Regions from separate parts of the Brevibacillus sp. Leaf182 genome, predicted to be linked through region 2. Evidence: riboswitches for the same ligand, from Rfam matches in the RefSeq annotation. Region 2 holds a riboswitch; each other region holds the start of a gene.
The links. Region 2 has a riboswitch for cyclic di-AMP ahead of ASG16_RS10795 (C40 family peptidase). Riboswitches for the same ligand answer to the same signal wherever they lie in the genome.
Positions count from the first base shown of each region.

Region 1 (7,762 bases), on a different contig from region 2:
CCGTCCATCATTTGGACCATGACTGACTCCATATCGGCTGGCTCCCACCAGAACTTATCCAGGAATTGATAGGCAGCAGGCTGATCCTCTTTCAGCCCTTTGCGCACGATGGTATGGATTTGTTCCGCTCCGCCAAAGCCGTTCTTTGGGTCCGCCAAGTATTTCAAATCCATCTTTTTAAACATCCAATGCGGCGTCCAGCCCGTAATGATAATCGGTTCCTTCGCTTCGTACGCCTTGATCAAAGCTGCTGTCATCGCTGCATCTGAGCCTTCGACAAGCTGCCATTTATCCAAGCCATACAGTTTCATGACTTCCTCTGTCTTCACCATCGAGCCTGCTCCTGCGTCGATTCCGATGATTTTGTAGTCGAGCTTTTCTCCAAGCGCGTTGTCCGACGTCTCAGAAGGAATCGGACCGATCACCGTTGCAGTCGGTATTGGTGTGTTTGTGTTTTGACTGGAGCAGCCTGCGAGCCAAGCTGTCGCTCCCATCATCACTGCCAGTAAAGCTGGAACCATTTTGTTCATCATGTATTTCTCTCCTTTTTCCCTGCATGTTGAGTAAGCCGATCCAAGATGATAGCGATGATCACGATGGATAGTCCCGCCTCGAATCCTCTTCCTATATCCACTTGTGATACAGCGCGATATACGTCTGCGCCCAAGCCTTTCGCCCCGATCATAGCCGCTATGACCACCATCGACAGGGCGAGCATGATGCACTGATTGACTCCCGCCAAGATTGTCGATTTCGCGTAAGGCAGTTGTACTTTTACGAGCTTTTGCCAGCCAGTTGCACCAAAGGCGTCCGCCGCTTCCTCCATTTCCGCTGGGACCTGACGTATGCCTAAGTTCGTAAGACGCACGATTGGCGGCAAAGCAAAAATAACGGAGGCAATAACTCCCGGCACCTCGCCCAAGCCGAAGAAAAAGATCGCGGGAATCAAATAAACGAACGCTGGCATCGTCTGCATCAAATCCAGTACTGGCGTGACCAGTTTGCGAAACGTATCATGTCTCGCGCAAAGAATGCCCACCGGAATCCCGATGGCGATCGAAATCATGGTGGCAGTGAGGACGAGTCCCAACGTCTCGATCGTTTCATCCCAGTACCCCAAGTTTTGAATGAGAGAAAGTCCGATAACCGTAAAGACCATGGACGCTCTCCCTGCAAAAACCCACGCAGCGGCCCCTAGCAGCAAGATGAGAATCAGCGAGGGTATCTCTGCCAAAACAGTGGAACAGTAAGTCACCATCGTGGAAATGACGATAGACACTGGATCAAACAATACCCCTTTGTACTGGCCCAGCACCTCCACAAATCCTTCCATCCATTCGCCAATAGGCAGCTTAGGCACGGCGTCCATCGCTCATCACCTCTGTTCTCTGGTGTTCTTGGACATTGACTTTACCTACCAGCCCGCCTAGTACCGCTCCTTTTACGATGACACCCAACAAACGCTGCTGCTCGCCCACTACCGCAATCGGGACATGCAGGTCTGCCATCATCGGGAACAAACTGTGCAGACGTGCGTCAGGTGAAACGGTAGGGAGGTCGGTTTTCATGATCGTCTCCAGCGAATCCCCCGTACCGATCGCAAGTGATACGTCATACGCCGTAATCAAGCCGAGCAGTGTGCGCTTTTTGTCCACGACGTACAAGCTGGACACACCGTTATCCATCATGAGTTGCAGTGCCACTCGCGCCCCTTTGTCAGGGGTGATTGCTTCTGCCCGTTTCATCACATTTTCAGCAACGAGCACCCTGGACAGGTCGGCATCCTCCACGAACTTCCGCACAAATTCATCCGCTGGGTCTGCCATGATTTCTTCCGGTCGGCCGATCTGAATGATCTGTCCGTCTTTCATAAAGGCAATCCGATCGCCCAACCGCAACGCCTCATGCAAGTCATGTGTAATGAACAGGATCGTCTTTTTCATCGTCATCTGAAGCTCCAGCAGCTCATCCTGCATGTCTTTTCGAATGAGCGGGTCCAATGCACTGAACGCTTCGTCCATCAAGAGAATATCGGGATGATTAGCCAAAGCCCGCGCCAATCCGACTCGCTGACGCATTCCTCCACTCAATTGATCCGGGTACGCATTTTCCCACTCAGTTAATCCAACGAGCGCGAGCGCTTCCCGTGCTTTTTCTTGCCGGAGCCCTGGTAGTACTTGTTGAATCTCCAATCCAAACTCCACGTTTTCTCGTACCGTCCGCTGCGGAAACAGGGCGAAATTTTGAAAAACCATTCCGAGCTTCTTCCTCCGCACCTCGCGCAAAGCCGTCGCCTTCATATGGACGATCTCTTCCCCATCGATCTCGATGCTTCCGCTCGTTGGGTCAATCAGTCGATTGCACAGTCGGATTAAGGTTGATTTGCCGCTGCCGGACAGGCCCATGATGACGAAGATTTCACCTTCCTCTACTTCAAAGCTGACCTGATTTACCCCGATAGACTGGCCCGTTTGCTTGTAAATTTGTTCTTTTGTACGTCCTTCCGCCAGCAGCTTCAAGGCCAGCTCGGGCTGCTTGCCGAACACTTTTGTCAGTTGATGGACTTTCATTTTGGGCATGGTATCCCCCATCCTTCTTTTTTGTAAATGAAAAAAGCCCGCGAAGTTTCCACACTCCAGCAAAACCAAGACACGCTTGATTTTTACTCGTGTTGAAAATCCGCAGGCTTACGTAATACCTGGCGTCCATTTTCAGGACTCCCTGTACTCTGTCTTCCTGATTTCGATTGTCAGCGGTTTATGTCGTACCAACTGCCTCCCAGCGATCTACACCCTTTCCTTCACGTCTGTATCGCGTAAGCTGCTCATCGGTATTGCCATAAAAAATAGGCCGATCCATCCTTTTTCTCCAGAACAAAGGTCCCAAAGAAAAAGCCTGCATCGGCCTATCACACGCCCGCAAGGAATCCCCCTGTTGCGCATTATATGCCTAGACTTTATCCATCCATGACCTTCCCTGCTTTGGCCGACGAGGTTAGCTGACGGGTAGGATGGCAGAGAAGACATTTTCTCATCCCTCCTGATCACTCAGGATTAACCCCAAAAGATTGGTTCCCCCGCTTCCGAGAATCTCGGAACTAGGCCGTATTGTGTTATTTCTTATTGGATCGTGATTGTGATTTGAATTATACGCTCGCTTCCAGTTATTGTGAATGTTCGTTTATCATGGTTTTAACTCGATTCTGTTTTTCTTTATGAGTCGGATTGGATTAGCTGTTAGTTGCTCATAAAATCAAGATATTGGTGCCGTTTACTCGCTGTTGTGGTGGGGAGGAAACAGGAGAAAACGCTCAGATTCTTGGAACCCCTGCGCGGAAGCATGGGGTGCCCGGCTCCGTGAAAAAAAGCGAAACCGCGTCCAAAGTAGTCCATTCAAGATGAGTCTCAGAGGTGGACGCTAAAGGCAGTTTCGCTTTTTTTCACTGCGCCTAGGTAGGTGTGTCCAAAGATCTTCGCTTATTTCTCCTGTTTCCTTTACGAGCTGATGAGGTTCTACATGCTTTTTAAAAGACAGCTTGAATGCTGCTTTCAAGATGTAGTAAAAAGCTGCTTGGGAAGAAGAACATTTCCAGTCCTAGCGCCTCTGGAGCCCAACCAAGCGGAGAAATGAATGGCGGGGGTTTTCAGCTTCAACCTCTGAGATTGCATCTCCGAAACTCTACTTTTGAAGCGCTCCCGACATTCATTTCGTAGCGGACAGTCTAACCCCTTGCGGGGCGTAGGCCGAAGCGTAGACTGGAAATGGGCTTCTTCCCCTCCACTACAGCTACTCAAATCACAATTAAAAAAAGCCCCTGCCTCATTAAATCAGGCAGGAGCTTTTTCAAAGGTACGATGATTAAACGACGTCGTAGCCTTGGTCTTCAATAGCTTCTTTTACTGCATCGAGAGTCAAGTTACCCTCGTTGTAGGAAACCTCAACCTTTTTTTCAGCCAGGTTTACTTTGCCTTCTGCACCCAGTTCTTTCAATGTGTTCTCGATGCGCGCTACGCATTTGTTGCAAGACATACCTTCTACGTTCAATGTGATATTTGTCATGATCAATCTCTCCTTACATTTTATGTTTTATAGGTAAGGCGGACAAAGCCGCTTGTTACTGTTGTTACAGCTTCACTCGTTGTAGTCTCAGTGCGTTGAGTACAACGGATACCGAGCTGAAGGCCATTGCGGCACCGGCAAGCCATGGAGCGAGGAAGCCGATTGCGGCAATCGGGATGCCCAAAGTGTTGTAGGCCAATGCCCAGAACAGGTTTTGCTTGATGTTGCGGATGGTGAGTTTGCTCATCTCGATGGCGTCTGCGACACTGGTCAGTTCGCCACGCATCAGGGTAATATCTGCTGCTTCCATTGCCACATCTGTACCTGTACCGATTGCCATACCGACGTCAGCGGTTGCGAGTGCAGGAGCATCGTTGATACCATCGCCGACCATCGCGACTTTTTTGCCTTGTTCTTGCAGTTTTTTCACTTCTGCGGCTTTGCCTTCAGGCAGGACTTCTGCGATGACGTGATCGATTCCTGCTTCACGGGCAATGGCCTCGGCTGTTTGACGGTTGTCACCGGTCATCATGATCACAGTCAATCCCATTGCTTTCATGCGCTGAACAGCTTGCTTGGAGGTTGGTTTGATCGTATCCGCTACGGCAATCAATCCAGCGAGCTTGCCTTCGACGACTGCGAGCATCGCCGTTTTACCGGAGCGCTCCAGTGCCAACATGGTATCAGACACTGCTTGGTACGAAATTTGATGCTTTTCCAGCAAACGGCGCGTACCGACGAGTACTTCTTTGCCAGCGACGGTTGCCCGGATACCGAAACCAGGAATGGCTTCAAATGAACCTGTATCGGACAGGGTGATTCCTTTATCCGCAATACCGCGAACGATGGCTTGAGCCAACGGGTGCTCGGAATTTTTCTCAGCGGCACCGACCAAAGAGAGCAGCTCTTGCTCTTCGATATCGATGGTGATGACGTCTGTCAGTTCTGGCTCGCCTTTGGTTACAGTCCCTGTTTTATCGAGGACGATCGTATCCAAGTGGTGAGCCGTCTCGAGATGCTCCCCGCCTTTGAACAGGATGCCCAACTCAGCTGCGCGTCCAGAGCCCGCCATGATCGAGGTCGGCGTTGCCAAACCGAGGGCGCACGGGCAAGCGATTACGAGTACAGCAATTGCTTTTTCCAAAGCCTCACCGAAGTTGCCAGGTATAACGAAGAAGTACCAGATCAAGAAGGTAAGAATAGCAATCCCTACTACGATTGGGACAAAAATCCCGGAGATGCTGTCAGCTACGCGCTGAATCGGTGCTTTTGTTCCTTGTGCTTCTTCCACTACTTTAATGATTTGCGCCAGAGCCGTTTCTTTTCCGACTTTGGTTGCTTGAACCTTCAAGAAGCCGTTTTTGTTCAAGGTGGCTCCAATGACGGTATCGCCTGCGGCTTTATCCACTGGAATACTTTCACCAGTCAGCATCGATTCATCAACTGCGGACTGTCCTTCCATGACGATGCCATCGACGGGTACTTTGTCGCCCGGCTTCACGTGAACGACGTCGCCCAGTCTCACTTCTTCTACAGGAATAGTCATTTCGACGCCATCCCGTACGACTACTGCTGTTTTTGCTTGCAAGCCCATCAGCTTGCGGATCGCTTCCGAAGAGCGTCCCTTTGCTTTTATCTCAAACAGTTTACCCAAGACGATCAACGTGATCAGTACCGCACTGGTCTCAAAGTACAGCTCCAGCATGTGGCCACCATGAGCACCGATGGAGTTGATCGCGACCCACAGGCTGTAGAAATAAGCAGCCGAGGTACCGAGAGCAACCAGCACATCCATGTTGGCACTCTTGTTGCGAAGGGCTTTGAAAGCTCCGACGTAAAACTGTGCGCCGATGATGAATTGTACCGGTGTTGCCAATGCGAGCTGTACCCACGGATTCATCAAGATTTCAGGCAGCCAGATAAACGAGGTGAAGGAAAAGTGGCTCACCATCGACCAGAGCAGCGGGAGCGACAGAATCGCGGAAATCCAGAACTTGCGGGTCTGACGTTTGATTTCTTCCTGGCGACGATCTACTTTTTCTTCTTCTTTTCCTTCTTCCTTACGAGTCGCCTGATACCCTAACTTTTCTACCTTTTGAATAATGTCCGTCACACTTACCTGTGATGAATCGTACTCGACAGTGGCTGTTTCCATCGCCAGGTTCACGTTTGCCTTCAGAACCCCAGCGGTTTTGTTCAAGCCTTTTTCGATCCGTGTGGAGCAAGCCGCACATGTCATTCCCGAGATGTTTAGCTCCACCTTGTCAGTGACGACGCCATAGCCGAGCGATTCAATTTTGGAGCGGATGTCGTCGATATTCGTTTTCGTTGGATCGAAGACGACTGTGGATTTTTCCAAAGCCAGATTGACGTTGGCAGTCTCCACTCCCTCCATTTTACCCAAGCCCTTTTCGATGCGCAGTGCACAAGCTGCGCAAGTCATCCCTGAGATTGCGACTGTTGCCTCTGCTGTTTTGGCACTCATTTTTAATCCCTCCAAATACCCTCACGGGGTATATTTTTTCGTATCGTTTCCCTTACGTTGTTTCCTGATCACACCTTTACTATACAATACCCCCACAGGGTATATCAAGTGCTTTTTTCAATTTTTTTCTAAATGGGCTTTTACGTGCTGAAAACACAGGAAAAATGCTTAGTCGTCATCCAGCTATTCTGCCGGACGAAGCCCTGCCACATGTTTTCCAGTCGCCTTTTTCCTCACTGCGTTCGGGCGGTCTCCTTCCAAACATATGGCAGTACTTCTTAACAGCGAAGATTTTGGCCGCACTTTTAAACCATAATGTGAGTTTGTACGGAGGAGTTACAACCAAGATAATTTTTTGAATTTGAGGAAGTCTTCTAAGTAACCCTCTTGAGACAGCTTTCAAGATGTTAACCACAGAGCTGCGCAGGAAGAAGCGCATTTCCAGTCCTAGCGCCTCTGGAGCCCGACCCAGCTTCGGAATCAATGGCGGGGATTTTCAGCTTCAACCTCTGCGAATACATCATCGAAACTCTACTTTTGAAGCGCTCCCGACATTTATTCCGAAGCGGACAGTCTAACCCCTTTTGGGGCGTAGGCCGAAGCGTAGACGGAAATGCGCTTCTTCCCCCCACTACAGCCGCTAAAAAACAAAAAAAAGCCCCCGGATTAACCGAGGGCAATTGTTCGATCTTCGCTCTCTCTTATTTACCTTGATTCGCTTCTTTCTGATAAGCTGCCGCGATTTTCGCAGCTACTTCAGCATTGTGTTTCACCAGCGCGATGTTCGTTGCCAAGCTCTTGCCTTCTGTCAGCTTTTTCACTTTATCGAGCATGAATGGCGTTACCTGTTTACCTGCAATGTTGTTTTCTTTTGCTTCTGCGAGTGCTTTTTGGATCACTGCCTCGATTTCCTGGTGATTCAGTGCATCGGATTCTGGCACTGGGTTCGCGATGATCATACCGCCTTTGAGTCCCAGATCCCATTTGGTGTTCATCATCTTACCGACTTCTTCCGGTGTATCGATGCGCATGTCTACGCCAAATCCGCTTTCGCGAGCGAAGAAGGATGGGAATTCATCTGTGCGGTATCCCACAACTGGTACACCTTGCGTTTCCAAATATTCGAGTGTGCGGCCGATATCGAGGATCGATTTCGCCCCTGCGCATACTACAGCTACATCTGTTTGCGCCAGCTCAGTCAGGTCAGCAGATACGTCC
Region 1 is NZ_LMPN02000014.1:156,279-164,040, forward strand. It holds gene ASG16_RS02825 (glycine betaine ABC transporter substrate-binding protein) at 1-533, opposite strand, end outside; gene ASG16_RS02830 (ABC transporter permease) at 530-1,369, opposite strand; gene ASG16_RS02835 (quaternary amine ABC transporter ATP-binding protein) at 1,353-2,579, opposite strand; cyclic di-AMP (ydaO/yuaA leader) riboswitch at 2,968-3,114, opposite strand; gene ASG16_RS02850 (copper ion binding protein) at 3,859-4,059, opposite strand; gene ASG16_RS02855 (heavy metal translocating P-type ATPase) at 4,124-6,544, opposite strand; gene ASG16_RS02860 (pseudouridine-5'-phosphate glycosidase) at 7,246-7,762, opposite strand, start outside.
Region 1: linked by a shared signal. The riboswitch ahead of ASG16_RS02835 (quaternary amine ABC transporter ATP-binding protein) and the one ahead of ASG16_RS10795 (C40 family peptidase) in region 2 are both predicted to bind cyclic di-AMP.

Region 2 (7,762 bases):
TGCTCTCTGCCATCTTTGCTGCAATGACAGCGGTATTGTCGCAGGTGACTATTCCCTTGCCGTTGATTCCGATTACCGCGCAGACGTTAGCAGTAGGGCTGACGGCGACTATTTTGGGAAGACGATACGGGACACTGGCTTTGGTTATTTACGTTTTACTCGGTGCAGTCGGATTGCCTGTATTCAGCGAGGCAAAAGGCGGCTTGCAAATATTGGTCGGCAAATCCGGCGGGTACATATTTGGGTTTATTGCAACCGCTTATGTGACCGGGCTCTACTTGGAGAAAACAAGATTTACCTTGAAAAACGCCATCATCGCCAACATCATTGGTATGTTTGTCACACTCGCCTTTGGTACTGTACAGCTCAAATACGTCATGGACATTCCATGGGATAAAGCTATCGCTTTTGGTGTAACGCCTTTCCTCGTTGTAGGAGTTGTCAAAGCAGTTCTGGCTTCTCTGATTGGCATTAAGGTGCGCGAGCGACTGATTGCTTCTCGTCTGTTGCGCACAGATCAACCAGTTACACGATAAACAAAATGATTTCGTAAGCCATCCGAAGTTCGGGTGGCTTTTTTTCGCATAATCTCCTTATCGTGCCGGATACTATCGGTAGGATTTTGCATGTAAAAAGGAGGAGACGCATGAATATCACGATAACCGGCCCAAAAGGCCTTCCGATCTCAGGGAACTTGATGGCATTTCGCCGATCGCCGCTTCAGTTCATCCGCGACGCAGCAGAAGAACATGGAGAAGTCGTCCATTTTCGCTTCGGTCCTTCCCGCCATGTTTACCTGTTAACGAATCCGGATCACATCAAAGAGGTTTTGGTCAGCAAGCAGGCGCATTTTCGAAAAGGGAAAGGACTACAGGCGGCACGACCTGTTGTAGGGGATGGAATTCTCACTAGTGAAGGAAAAAAGCATCTGCGACAACGGCGTCTTATGCAGCCAGCTTTTCATCGAGAGCGTATTGCCAACTACGGAGGGGTGATGGTCCGCCAAGCAGTTGATCTTATGTCGGATTGGAAAACAGGGGAGCTGCGCGATATTCACTCAGACATGATGAAAGTAACCCTTGCGATCATTACGGAGACTATGTTCGGCAAAACCGTCAAGGAAGGTGCCGATCAGATTGGACATGCCATCGATGTCGGTTTGAAATACGTGGCAAACAAAGGCTCCTCTTTTATCGACATTCCGTTGTCCGTACCCACCAAAAGCAATCGGGAGTTCCTGGAGTCGAGTGAGCTGCTGGACAAAACGATCTACTCCTTGATCGAAGCTCGTCGTAATAGCAATGGAGAAGAGCACAAGGACTTGTTGGGGATGCTTTTAGCTGCGCGTGATGAAGATGATGGGGAAGGAATGACAGATGAGCAGGTGCGCGACGAGGTCATGACCATTTTTGTAGCTGGCCATGAGACGACTGCGAATACCATGTCGTGGATTTTCTATTTGCTGGCTACTCATCCCGAGGTGGAGAAAAAGCTGCATGACGAGCTATCGACGGTGCTATGTGAAAAGCTGCCGACAGTCGAGGATCTTCCCCAGTTGAAGTATACGAATCTTATTGTACAGGAAACGCTGAGGCTCTATCCTGCGGCCTGGACGATTAACCGGGAAGTGGTAGAAGAGGTTGAGATAGGCGGTCACACGTACAAGCCTGGCGATACGCTGATGATGAGCCAATATGTCATGCACCGTAACCCACGCTATTATGAGCAGCCTGAACAATTCATTCCAGAGCGTTTTGACAGTGACCTCTTAAAACGAAATCCAGCTTATGCGTATTTTCCTTTTGGCGGTGGGCCGCGTGTTTGTATCGGGAACAACTTTGCTTTGATGGAGGCAGCTTTGCTATTGGCGACGATCGCACAGCGGTATCGACTACGACTGGCTGAACCGAATCAGGCAGTAGAGCCCGAGCCGTTGGTCACCTTGCGACCCAAGAACGGACTGCCGATGCGTTTGGAGAAGAGATAGAAAAAAATGGAAATAGAGAGCAAAAAAAGAGGCATCTTATCACTACGGTTTCGCCGATTGTGTCAGATACCGAACTGGGGGTTATTTATCACTGAAAGCAACATGCTTACAAAAATTATTTTACAAGTAAAATATAAAGAAATAATTAACTAGGAATAAATCTATATAAAGTAAGGGTAGCTTGTGAAAGCTACCCATGGAAGAAGGGGATGGTGAAGGAGAAACTGCTTCCCATTCCCAGTTCACTGTTGACCATCAGATCTCCGCCGTGAAGCCGGACGATGCTCTTGCAAATTGTTAAGCCTAAGCCTGTACCGCCACTGTTGCGATTTCGTGATTTTTCCGCCCGATAAAACTTGGTGAAAATCTTCGGCAAGTCTTCAGAGGCGATTCCTTCTCCCTTGTCGATCACAGTAAAAAGGACATGCCCTTCTCGCTGATCACAAGTCAGGTAAATGGAGCCATCCGGTTTATTGTAGTGAATGGCGTTGTTCAACAAGTTTTCCATGACACGACGCAGCTTGGTCTCATCCGCTTCGATGTGTAGTTCATTGGAGATACGCAGCTTCCAGTGAAAGGTGAGGCCTGCCTCTTTGATTCTCGGCAAATAGTCCTCAATGATTCCTCTCAAGAAGCTTTTGACATGAATGCGGTTAATGTTGAGTCGGACTTCGGAGCTTTGGGCGGTGAAGTCCTGCAACTCATCCAGCAGTTTTTCCAAGTCCGTCGTTTTTAGCTCGATTTTACTCATCTGTTTCTGTATTTTGGTCATATCCGTCACACGACCGGAACCGATATAGGACGCATATCCTTTAATCGTGGTGAGTGGTGTACGGAAGTCGTGGGCGATCGAAGCAATCATTTCGGCCTGTCTTTCTTCCGCTAAGCGAAGCTCATCAACCATATCCCCAAAATATCGAAAGAGTTGTCCAAACTCATCATGCGAGCGATACGTAAATGTGACTAACCGTTTCCCTTCCTGGATTTCTTGGGTGACGCGCGATAATTCGTTCACGGGTCGTAGTATCCAGCGAACGAACAAAGCGAGCAGAACCAATCCCACCAGACTAATGCTTCCATAAATAAACCAAAGCATCATGGAAACCCCTGTCGTAGCCATCATGTCATAATCATCTGTGTAGAAATAAACAACGATCTCCCCCGTACGCGGTGGCTCCTGCTGAAAATGGTACTCAGCGACTACTTTGAGGTCACTTTGCTTGGCAGAATCGCCACGGTTTGATGCGGAGGGAGAAGGCATTTTCAAATTATAGGCGCGTGATGTTTTGCTGTAGATGGTGTTTCCATTGGCATCCTTCACGAGCATGCGGTACATCACGTCGTCTGGCAACTGCTTTTCAAGCTCCAAACGCTCGATGGGGTCCTTGAAATTACTGACGAGAAGCAATTGATTGAGCATGACCTTCTCTGCGGCTTCCTTCTCAGCCTGGTACTGATTATGCCGATCATTTTTGAGTTGAGCGACAATAATGTCTTGAAAAACAAATTTAAACAACAAGATGTTGAGTGTGATCAAGGCAATGAAGGAGAGAAAAATTTTATTACGTAAGCTCATTTAAAGCTTCTCCCCGATAAATACGTAGCCTGTCCCCCATTGTGTTTTAATGAACTGACGCTCTGTTTCCAATTTTTCACGGAGGTTTTTGATATGGACGGTCACTGTATTGAGCGAGCCATAACCATATCCCCAGACGCGGTCATAGATTTGCTCTCTTGTAAAGACGATGCCCGCATTTTCTGCGAGGAATGTGAGCAGTTGAAATTCTTTTGTCGAGAGCTCAATCTTTTGATTACATACATAAACGGAATACGTTTCTTTATGAATTTCTAGGTCCTTGAATTTCAAAACGGTAATCGGAGAAGAGGCCGTTTCCTTCTCAGGCTGCTCTTCCGTATGCTTGCGAATGCGCTCATAGCGGCGCAGGTGGGCACGAATGCGAGCGAGCAGCTCTTCTGTATCAAAGGGCTTCGTGATGTAATCGTCTGCACCGATTTCGAAGCCAACTACCTTATCTACCGCTTTTCCTTTTGCACTGAGAAACAGTATAGGCAAATCCCATTCACGGCGAATTTGAGAACAAAGCTCGTAGCCACTCATGTTGGGCATCATAATATCCAAAAGGATCAGGTTGGGTCGGTCTCCTTGGCTGAGCAGGGAGAGTGCATCTTCTCCGCTCTCTGCGGAGGAAACGGTGAAGCCCTCGTTCTCCAAAATGTCTTCTAGCAGTTCAATAATCTCCAGATTGTCATCGACAATTAAAATGTGTTCTTTCACCGGAACAACCCCCAGTTACTTCTATTAATAAGGAATACCATTCAAAGAATGGGTCTTGTCTATCATAACATGGTTTGACTTGATCAGGGGAAGAAACCCCGTAAGTTATTAAGTTGTTCGAATATATGGGGGTACCTCTTTAGACCAGGTACTAAATTTCGTCAGAAAAAGCCAGAGACGGAGTGTCCCTGGCTTTTATTATTTTGCCGAACGACTATTTTTGAGCTGGTTTTTCCGGCAACGATGCAGCTTGCACCGCTTTTTCCTTTTTCGGAATTTCTGCTTTTGCTAGAACAGGAACGCTGAGACGCTTGGCGCCTACATAACGCTTGCTCCAGTAGTATGGATCGTTCAACTTGGTGTTGACGACTCCACGACCAGATTCCGAGTGCACGAATGTGCCGTCTCCAATGTAGATACCCACGTGAGAAATGCTGCGACCGTTCGTATTGAAGAACACGAGATCGCCTGGCTGCAAATCTTTTCTGGCTACCTCTGTACCTAATTCGTACTGGGAAGCAGAATTGTGAGGCAGGTCTACACCTAACGCATCAAATACGTAGCGCGTGAAACCGGAGCAGTCAAAGCCTTTTTTGGACGTGCCAGATGATTTGTAAGGGGTACCGTACAAGTCGCTGACTACTTCATTGAGAGAATTCTCCTCAGCAGCCTGTGCAGCGCCTGCCCCCATAGCAAGCAATCCAGCCATAAATAAAGATAAAACCACCTTGCGCAAAAGAAACTGCTCCCTTCGTGAGCCTACGAGGTTAGCTGAAGGGTTCGGTCGAAAGGACGCCCTAGGCTGCTAGGAGTAGCAACCATTCACCCCAAAAACGTGGTTCCCCCGTTTCCGCCAAGCGGAATTCGGCTATTTTTCGATGTTTTTTTACACGCACTCTTACGAAGATTCTACGCGAGTCCTTTTTTTCCTTCTTTTTATCTGTTCGTTCACATATTCGTCACAGAAATGCCGTCAAATGCTGTAACGTTTTCGTTTGACAGTGCAAGCCGCCTTTCGACGCGGGCTGGTTCTGCCATGTGGGACAGCTCGTCCGATTAGGGCAGGAAATTGTCTCCGTCCAAGGACGGAGGGAAAAACCAACCGCACGCCCGTTATGGGAAGCCTATACCGAGGGCTACAATAAGGGCATAACGTTCCACAAGCACCACATGCAAAACGAATGGAGGTAAGCGAGTAATGAGCGAACGGTCTGGCAAAGTTCTACTCGGGCTGGTTCTGCTGCTAGTCGGTGGGTTGGTTCTACTAGATCTGGTGGGTATCGATATCGGAGACTTGCTCGGGTTCATCATTCCCGGTGTGATCATGATATACGGTGCCAAAAAGATTATGGGACAAACCGGTTCACGCTTTTGGGGAATCCTGGTCTTCCTATTCGGGTTCCTGATGTTGATTGGCAAGCTTGACCTACTATTTCACGCACTTCTGGCCATTGGGGTGATTTATCTGGGATATCGCTTACTGCGTCCCAGCCAAGAACCTAAACAAGCTCCACCTGCTTGGGAGCGTGAATGGGCCCAAAAAGTATTAAAGGAAGATACGCTAGACACTTGGGAAAGAAACGTAACCAAACGGTCCTAAGCGTTTTGGTAACCGCAATAACACTGTGTCGCAAGAGTCTTTTGGATGAACAATATGATGTGATATGATGAGGAGGAAAAAATAATGAGTATCTTTAAACGTTTGCGTGACCTGACAGTAGCTTCGGTAAATGATGCATTGGATTCGATGGAAGATCCGGTAGTAATGCTGAATCAATATATGCGTGACATGGAAGTAGAAATCGGACAAGTTGAAGTAGCGGTTGCCCGTCAGGTTGCACTGGAAAAGAAATTCCGCCAGCAATTGGACGAAGCCAATGCTCTGATCGAAAAACGCGATCGTCAAGTCAAGCTCGCCTTGACTGAGGGAGAAGATGAGTTGGCTCGTCGAGCACTCGCTGACAAGAAGCAGTATGAAGGCCGTGCAGCGGAATATGAGGCTCTCTACCTGTCAGCATCCGAGTCTGCTACGCAAATGCGAGAGAAGCTGGCTGAGCTGAAGGAAGAGTTCTATAAAATGCGTGCGAAAAGGTTCACACTGATGGCACGTGCACAAGTAGCTCGTACACAAAAGCAAGTGAATCAAGCAGTTGTCGGTATCGGCAATCAGTCCGCAGGCCGTGGCTTCGCCCGCATGGAAGAGAAAGTCATGCGCATGGAAGCAGAAGCGCAAATGAGTGGACAATGGCGCCAAACGAACCGCGCTTGGGAGAACGCTTTGTCTGACCTGGAAAAGGATGATCTCGATGCAGAACTTGCCAGTATCAAAGCATCCATCAATGAAGTGAAAACACCGGTAGCTAAACCAGTACAATCCTAATTCGACAGGAACTGGGGGACTGGGTGTAGAATAGATTGTGTCAATTCGGCAGCCTGTGTATATCAGGCTGCTTTTCCCCTAGGAGGTACGATTCTTGCAGGACTTCTTGGTCTTTTTGCGACGGTTTATCGCTGAGCCTGGACGCGTCGGTAGTATAATCCCCAGCTCTCGTTTTTTATGTGAGCAAATGTTGAAAAGCGTCGATTGGGCTTCAACCGATGTGATCCTGGAGCTGGGACCTGGTACAGGGGCATTTACTCAAACGATCTATCAGCGCTTGCGTCCCGGCACACAGTACGTGCTTGTGGAACGAGATTCCCATTTTCGCTCTATGCTTCAATCACGTTTTCCCGATCTTCCTGTCAGGGAGGAAGCGACTAAACTTAGGTCTTACTTGGAGGAGCAGAACCTTGCAGGTGCAGATGTCATTATCTCAGGTCTGCCATTCGCCAATTTTCCACAAGAGCTGCGGGCAGCAATTCTGGACGAAGTTCAATCTGTACTGAAGCCAGGGGGCCTATTTATTACATTCCAATATTCGCTACAACTCCAAGCTGAGTTGCAGGATCGTTTTCCCCGGGTCAAGATCGACTTTACCCTGTTGAACATTCCGCCTGCATTCATCTATACCTGTCGTAATGGTCAAAGTGAAAACGATCAGCATGGGGCGTGAGAGAGGAGACTTTTGTGAAACTGTCCCGTTTGCACAAAATGTTGGCTGGTATCCTGATTATTTTTACGGGAATCGGCCTTTTGTTAGATAGTTTGGGTATCATTTCGTTCGGTCTGTTTGATTTGTGGCCGATGGTGCTTATTTATTTCGGCCTTCGTTTGTGGGGGCAGAAAACTAGGATTGGCGGAGGGATTCTAATCTCCCTGGGGACCATCATCGCGATGGATATGTGGTTTGGTGTCGGGATCGATGATTTGTTCCAGATTGCAGTGCCAATCGTGTTTATTTATTTCGGGTTTCAGTTGATTCGGGGCAAGAGCAGCAGACAAGATCAACGTGTGAATCAACCTTTAGGCGATAGGGAGACTCCATCTGCTGCGGAAACGATTTTGACAAGTGATGCGAGTGTTCAGAGTGACGTAAAGG
Region 2 is NZ_LMPN02000020.1:67,480-75,241, reverse strand. It holds gene ASG16_RS10815 (biotin transporter BioY) at 1-536, shown strand, start outside; gene ASG16_RS10810 (cytochrome P450) at 647-1,987, shown strand; gene ASG16_RS10805 (sensor histidine kinase) at 2,178-3,563, opposite strand; gene ASG16_RS10800 (response regulator transcription factor) at 3,564-4,283, opposite strand; gene ASG16_RS10795 (C40 family peptidase) at 4,498-5,019, opposite strand; cyclic di-AMP (ydaO/yuaA leader) riboswitch at 5,024-5,163, opposite strand; gene ASG16_RS10790 (LiaF transmembrane domain-containing protein) at 5,482-5,883, shown strand; gene ASG16_RS10785 (PspA/IM30 family protein) at 5,968-6,663, shown strand; gene ASG16_RS10780 (class I SAM-dependent methyltransferase) at 6,758-7,336, shown strand; gene liaF (cell wall-active antibiotics response protein LiaF) at 7,351-7,762, shown strand, end outside.

Region 3 (7,762 bases), on a different contig from region 2:
TAATTCTCCAGAACGGTTGGCCCGCGATTTCCAACCGTCCGCAAGTTCTGGTTGTCTGTAATCGGATGGCCTTGGCGATTCGTCAGGGTATTTTCTTCTGACTGGTTAATGGACTTATTGTTGTCATCCATATGAATCCTCCCTGTCCAGTTTTTCTCATATGTGGTTCATAACCATGGTTACCGAATGAGGGATTCTTTATGCGAAAAGACTAAATCGCTTCGTAAGCAAAATCATCGTTAAGCACTGGAACCGTGCCACTCTGATTCCATTGTGCTGCAAGTGCGACATCTTCCGGGTACCCCATGCTGATCAGTTCTTGGCCGGAAGCACATTTCTGCAAGTAAGCGGGAAGATGAGATTGGGCCGATCGGAAGGCTGCCACCGCCATTTCTGCCTCTGGCGACAAGCGATACCCCTCCAATTCGTGAAGCAGCGCACCTGCCGCAATCATATCCTCAATAGCAGGTCGCAATGCTCCATTTCCCCACCGTTCACCGCAAGCGATGACCGTCACAGATCCTTGCTGATGCTGTATGTATTTGGCGACGGATGACGCATTTCGCAAGCACGCTGCGATTACCTTCGCCCCTGTTTTCTTTGCCAACACGGTACAGGTCGATCCGTTTGGCGAGGGTAATACAATTCTGCTTCCCATTGGAACCGTTTTCAGACAGGCGGGTGAAAGGGATATTGGTTCTCCACGTTTTCCAGCGAGTAGCGCCGCTTTTTGTTTCGCGAATGCTAGGGCTGACTCATCCTTTACCTGATAAGGATAGACGATACCTCCACGTCCCGTTACGATATCGACACACGTGCTGAAGGAAAGCACATCGATAATAACGATCATATCCGATGCAGCTCCGACATGTTCCACCCCTTCATATCCCCAATCAAATCGTGCCGTGTAATCTAGTTGTTTGCATACAGGTGTTTCTCCCAAAACCTCCACCATCCTCTATCCAAAATAGTTACTCGTACCCTTACGTTCGCCGTTACAAAATAAGACAAGAAACAATATCGTATTATTGTCCCACTAGATTACACAAGAATGGAGTGAACATGGATGTCTGAAATCGAACACGACGACGATCAAGGTAATACTGAAAGAAGAAGTCACAGACGCCCAAAAAGAAATACTGTGAGAACAACTGGTATTTTGCAAAACAACCTCGCCCGTGCTCTCACCGCTCACCTCGACCTGGTAAATCTGAACACAGAAGAGGTTGAAGTACGTGTGCAAGTATTGAACTGGGGTAACGCAGTTACGCAAACGAATCCGGTTAGCACCTTGCTTGACATCACGCAATTTATCCCTGCGAATACTCGCACTGCTTTTAATGCGCTGGTCCCCGCTTCTTTCCACTATGAAGTGCGCCTTACCGTAGCAGAAAACAATGAAAATGTCCTTCTCACCACTTATGGCCGTACTTCTATCGGCGGCGGTCAAGTTGTTGGTCTTTCAGTTCTTGACAGTCAATTCCAAACTGTCGAAATCGAAACTTGTATTTAACTATTTTGCACGAAAAAAATGAGGAATTATGGTGGGACGCCATAGTTCCTTTTCTAATCCATTAAAAGGCGCTGGGGACTATCCCAACGCCTTTTTCCTTTTACGACCACGACAAAAAAACTGCCCTCGAAAGGACAGTTTTTTTTAAAGGGAGACTTACAGTTTTACTACGTTCTCAGCTTGTGGGCCACGGTTGCCTTGAACGATGTTGAATTGAACTTTTTGACCTTCGTCCAAAGTTTTGAAACCGTCACCTTGGATTGCGCTGAAGTGTACGAATACATCGTCTCCGCCTTCTACTTGAATGAAACCGAAACCTTTTTCTGCGTTAAACCATTTTACTGTTCCGTTCGTTTGCATTTAAAAAAACCTCCAAAAATTCAATTTGAATATGCTAGTCATATTTACCGAAGCAAATAAAGCTCACATATCATGAAGAAATACCAAATCATGTGCTATGATACGCCTTCATGATATGTGAATTTTACCTACTCAGCCAATATACGAATGTCATAGGACGGAACTGCAAAATTAAAAACTAAACCTTTTGAAAACCTAAAACAATGAAAGCCCTTCCTCTCTTCCATCCTTGCGGCTCCGATGACCGCGCCAGTGTGAATCGGGGATTCAAAAATGTTATCCATCAGCATACAAATACACCTCGATGAATGATTAGGTATCAATTTTTCAAGTAGCAACCTCATTCTACCATGGTTGTCCAATAAAAGCAACCGTTCACCCTTATACTGGGAAGGCGGTACTCTGTTACAATAGCATTGGGAGGGATTTCATTGCATACTTTGACAACCATTCAATTATCCGAATTGCTTCAAAAGAAAATGCCAGTACTTTTATTGGACGTACGCGACGCCGAAAAATTTATTTCTGGCAGCCTCGTTCATGAAAACGCATCGACACGTAACGTCCCCTATCTTCTAATGAAAGAACAGGACAAGCCGTTTGATGAAGAAACCGAAAAACTTGCGCAAAATGTGCAGATTGTTACCCTATGTACAACAGGTAACAAAGCACAAAAAGCTGCCGCTCTTCTTCGTGAGAATGGTTTTCAAGCAAATGCATTGGAAGGCGGCTTAACCGCATGGAAGGAACAATCAAACGAAGCGAAATGAGCCTAATTTATCAACGATTCTAGCTATTTGCCATATATTACTCCTTTATTTCGATTGGGATTGTCTGATATTGTTGTTCATGCCAAACGAAATAAGCCGAGACTTCCTCCTGAAAAGGAAGTGCGGGGGACTTTTTTGTGGATGAGATACTCCACATTGGGGTGAATCGCCGAACTGGCGTAGGGTTGTTTCCTCAATCCGAATCCGACAACTAACCTCGTAGGCAAAAAAAAGGAGAGATTTGTTTTATGAAACGTTTTGGTTCTGTTACAATCGCGATGACTCTTGGTCTGGGCTTGGCTCTAACAGGCTTCGCTACTTCTGCTTCGGCTGCTTCTAATTGCCCTGTTCCTGGCGGACAATTCCAATATTATATGCCACAATTCCAAAAAGCTCCAAATTCCCAACAATTTTGGAACTTCTTTCAACAAAAACAAGGCTTTGCCCCTGGACAATCAATGCCAGTACAACAGCCAATGACGCCGATGCAACCAGCAAAGCCGGTACAACCAGCTCCAGTTCAAGCTGCACCAGCGCAACCTAGCAATAACGTCACTCAACCTGCCGCTCCAGTAAATCAAGCGGATCAAGTAAAAACTGGTGATTTTGCGAAACAAGTCGCGGATTTGGTGAACCAAGAGCGTGCAAAAGCAGGTCTCAAGCCTGTTGAAATGGATGCAGCACTGTCCAAAGTAGCGTTGGCAAAAGCACAAGATATGTCTGCTAACAACTATTTTGACCACAACAGCCCAACGTACGGTTCCCCATTTGATATGATGAAGCAGTATGGAATTCAGTACTCGACTGCAGGTGAGAATATCGCCATGGGTCAACAGAGTCCACAAGAAGTTATGCAACAATGGATGAACAGTGAAGGCCACCGCCAAAACATTATGAACCCTGCGTTCACCAAAATTGGTGTAGGCTTCACAAATGGTTACTGGGTACAAGAATTTATCGGATAGAACGCTTTGCACGAAACGAAAAGCCGGTGTCTCTTAATCGAGACCCGGCTTTTTCGCGTAGGCACTATTCCTGCTGTGCTTCGGATGCCTGCTTTTTGGGGGTACAACAGCAGCTATCCTGCTCATTTACCAAAGCGACGTCCTTTTGATGCATTTTTTGCTTGGTTGGGTAAGCAGATACTTGCTGCAGCTCGGCATTGACATCAGACGATTGGTTCATCCGTATAGCCCCCTTGCCGTTTTTTGTGGTGCATCCCTAGTATGCTCGCGGTTGTAAACGGCTCATTCCTAAGGAACATTGGAAGCACATGCAAATTAGCCTATCTGCTAATAATATGTTCAAGGTCTTTTAAGGCAGCCGCTGCTGCCGCTACAGGATCTGATTTTCCTCCAACGACTAATAAATCCCCCATGACATCTGTTTCAACCCGTATCGCTTTGGTCGTACCTGATACAGAAGCAAATGGATGAGTATAATCCACTGCACAGAGCTCCACTGCTACAGAATGCGTGCCATTCGCTTCCTTTTGGATAGTTCCGATCAGCTTGGGAATCTTCGAATGCTTTTTCCACGTCTCGATTTGTAACGAGGTTATTTCGCGAATACTTGCGCGTGTGATATCGGTCAGATTTACTTGCATGCCAAAAGCAGCGTTTGCCAAGATCGTGAGCTTCGAAGCTGTATCCCAACCATCGATATCGTACGAAGGGTCCGGTTCGGCAATCCCCATCTTCTGAGCGAGCTCGACTGCTTCCGCACAAGTGAGCCCCTCTTCCATCATTTTTGTGAGCACGAAGTTCGTCGTTCCTGTAAAAATGCCTTCGACTCGTTTCACTTCACAACCTGCCAAGTTATATTGCAATAGATCGATCGTCGGTAGAGCTGCTGCTGTTGCTCCACTCACTTTCAACGCGACGCCATTTTTTTTGGCTAGAGCGGCTAATCCAGCATAATCGACAACGAGCGCACCTTTTGAAATCGCGATTGCATGCATAGCATTTTCTAATGCATGACGAATATAAGTAAGACCGGGTCCTCCCTCTTTTTCAGATGGACCTGCCTCGATGAGCACGTCTGCTTGAGCTGACTTGATAAATTCCAGCGCGTTCCAAGATCGGTTCCTTGTTTGTTTTGTATGAGCATAGTCTTCCCATTTTCCTGAATCGATTCCGTTCTCATCGTAGAGACCAGAAGCTGAACGAACGACTCCCACGAGTCTGACATCCGCTTGATAAAGCTCGCGGTATCGCTCCCGTCGCTGCTCCAACAATCTGGCTACCTGACGTCCTACTGTTCCAAAGCCTGTTAACATAATATTCCAACGTTTCATGAGTCAATCTCCTTGCTGTCTATTCCGTTTATTTCCGCCATTTTTTCTACTTTTCGCCTGTAGCCGGTGCAAATCCCTGCCATTCAGTTTCTTTCCTGTTTTTGCTGAGTAGAGCTCTTCCGTATGATCAATAAACAAAATTCCTTCCAAATGGTCCATCTCGTGCTGAATACATCGAGCAAGGAAATCTTCCGCTTCGATTGTCCTTGTTTCTCCTTGGCGGTTCAACGTCTGAACTTTGACATAATTGGCCCGATGAACGATCCCAAAAACACCCGGTATCGAAAGACAAGCTTCTTGCCCTATCTGCTTACCTGATTTTTCCATCAGCACCGGATTGATCAGTTCAATCAAGCCACTACCGCAATCCATCACAACTAATCGCTTCGGAATGCCAATCTGGATCGCGGACAAACCTGCTCGACCCTTCGCAGCGTAAATCGTTTGGGCCATATCATCCAAAATCTTTTCAACCTGTGGAGTAATGGATGGTACTCTGTTTGAAGTTTCACGCAAGATAGGGTCTCCCAGGCGAACGATCCTCCGTTCAGCCATCTCCTTCTCCCTCCCGCATTACTCAGTTTTCGATTTCAAGGTAGCAAATCATGTCCTCACTGTCAAAAGGAACCTTGCAAAATCTGAAATATCCCGTTGGGCAAGGGTGACAAATGCATGTAGATACGCTATCTTTATTGGTAAAGATAGATGTTTGTATATGAAAAGGGAGGCTACCATGCATTCATTAGCATCAACGCTGAACGAAACCATCCAACGCGAAAACCCACACGTATATGAAATGCTGTCCAATATCGCCAAGCTGATTTATTTCCCGAAAGAGGGGATTCTCAGCCAGTCGGCAGAAGCGAAAGCAAAAGCGAAAAAGTACAATGCAACCATCGGGATTGCACTGGAAAACGGTCAACCGATGCACCTTAAGGTCATCCAGGATAATCTGTCTGCTTACCAGCCAAAAGACATTTACGAATATGCTCCCCCAGCAGGAAAACCTGAGCTGCGTGCAGCATGGCGTAAAAAAATGATCGAGGAACAGCCTTCACTGGCTAACCGTACGTTTAGTAACCCAATCGTTACAAACGCATTGACGCATGGACTGAGTATCGTATCTGACTTGTTCGCTGATAGCGGCGACAGTGTCATCATCCCAGACAAAAACTGGGAAAACTACGAGCTTACCTTTTCGATCCGCCGTGGTGCGGAAATGGTCTACTATCCATTGTATAACGACGAGATGAAATTTAATGCTGCTGCTTTGCGTGATGCCATTCTCGCACAAAAAGACAAAGGCAAAGCCATCGTCGTACTCAACTTCCCTAATAACCCAACTGGCTATACACCAGGTCCAGAGGAAGGAAAGCAAATCGTTGCTGCACTCAAAGAAGGTGCTGAGGCTGGAATCAACATTGTCGCAGTGACAGATGACGCGTACTTCGGCTTGTTCTTCGAGGATTCCATGCACGAATCTCTCTTCGCTAGTCTATGCGACGTTCACCCACGTATTCTGCCTGTAAAGGTAGATGGAGCTACCAAAGAGGATTACGTATGGGGCTTCCGTGTTGGCTTCATTACGTATGCATCTTCATCCAGCGACTTACTCAGCGCTTTGGAGCAGAAGACTATGGGAATCATCCGCGCGACTCTTTCCAGCGGATCGCATCCTTCCCAAACATTCGTCCTGCAAGCAATCACTGCACCGGAGTACAAAGCACAGAAGCAGGAGAAATTCGATATCATGAAAGGCCGCGCCAACCGCACCAAGGAAGTGCTCGACAGCGGTAAATACGATGACGTGTGGACCTACTATCCATTCAACTCCGGCTACTTCATGTGCCTCAAGCTAAAGACTGTCGAAGCGGAAACATTGCGTCAGCACTTGTTGGAACAGTATGGCGTCGGTACGATCGCTCTCGGTCAAACCGATTTGCGCATTGCCTTCTCTTGCATTGAAGAAGAAAACATTGCGGACTTGTTCGAATTAGTCTACAGCGGTGTAAAAGATTTGGAAAATGCATTGACCAAATAAATGTAACGAGCTCTATTGAAAAAAGCGTCTTGACCTCGTGTCAGGGCGCTTTTCGTTTTCTTTCAAAAAAAGTCCCGGAAACCCGCGAAGTTTACATGCGAGGTTTTCCGAGACCTTTCCATCATGCTTTTTCTATTAGCTTTCAATCGATGAACGCATACGCCGCGGCTGGTGTGTACCGATAAAAATGGAGGCGAGGACCAGGATCATCCCTACCCCATGCATCCAAGTAAATGCTTCGTTCAAGAAAAAGACAGCGACGAGAGCAGAGCTTATCGGCATCATTCCGGTGAACAAGCCCGCTTTGGAAGCCTCCACCTTCTCCACCCCTTTGTACCAGAGAAAAAAGGATAAGATGCTTGCCGTAAACGCATAGTACACAAGAAGCCACCACACATTTGCAGGTACGGCACTCCAATCAAATTGCAAGCTTTCCCAGATCGCAAACGGAAGAAACAAGACAAAGCTGATGACATTTATCGCGGCCGTCATTTGGAAAGGAGTCATTTTCCCAGAAAGTCTTTTGGCGAAAATCGTGAAGAGCGCCTCGCTAACGACCGCCAAAAATACGAGCAAATTGCCCAGCATGCTTATCCAGTTTTGTTCCCCGCCGCCTCCAGTAAACGTAATGAAGCCGATGCCGCCCACTGAAAGACCGATCGCCACTAAGCTATTGGCGTGTAATTTTTCCTTGAGAATCCAGAACGAAAACAAAGCGATGCAGGCAGGTACCGTACTCGTAATGATACCCGCTGCAGTAGCGGTCGTCCACTGAACACCAT
Region 3 is NZ_LMPN02000037.1:9,381-17,142, reverse strand. It holds gene ASG16_RS27650 (catalase) at 1-131, opposite strand, end outside; gene ASG16_RS27645 (2-phosphosulfolactate phosphatase) at 212-952, opposite strand; gene ASG16_RS27640 (hypothetical protein) at 1,067-1,513, shown strand; gene ASG16_RS27635 (cold-shock protein) at 1,670-1,873, opposite strand; gene ASG16_RS27630 (rhodanese-like domain-containing protein) at 2,305-2,643, shown strand; cyclic di-AMP (ydaO/yuaA leader) riboswitch at 2,728-2,884, shown strand; gene ASG16_RS27625 (YkwD family sporulation-associated protein) at 2,892-3,608, shown strand; gene ASG16_RS31090 (hypothetical protein) at 3,673-3,828, opposite strand; gene ASG16_RS27620 (homoserine dehydrogenase) at 3,929-4,939, opposite strand; gene def (peptide deformylase) at 4,943-5,494, opposite strand; gene ASG16_RS27610 (aminotransferase class I/II-fold pyridoxal phosphate-dependent enzyme) at 5,673-6,980, shown strand; gene ASG16_RS27605 (DMT family transporter) at 7,116-7,762, opposite strand, start outside.
Region 3: linked by a shared signal. The riboswitch ahead of ASG16_RS27625 (YkwD family sporulation-associated protein) and the one ahead of ASG16_RS10795 (C40 family peptidase) in region 2 are both predicted to bind cyclic di-AMP.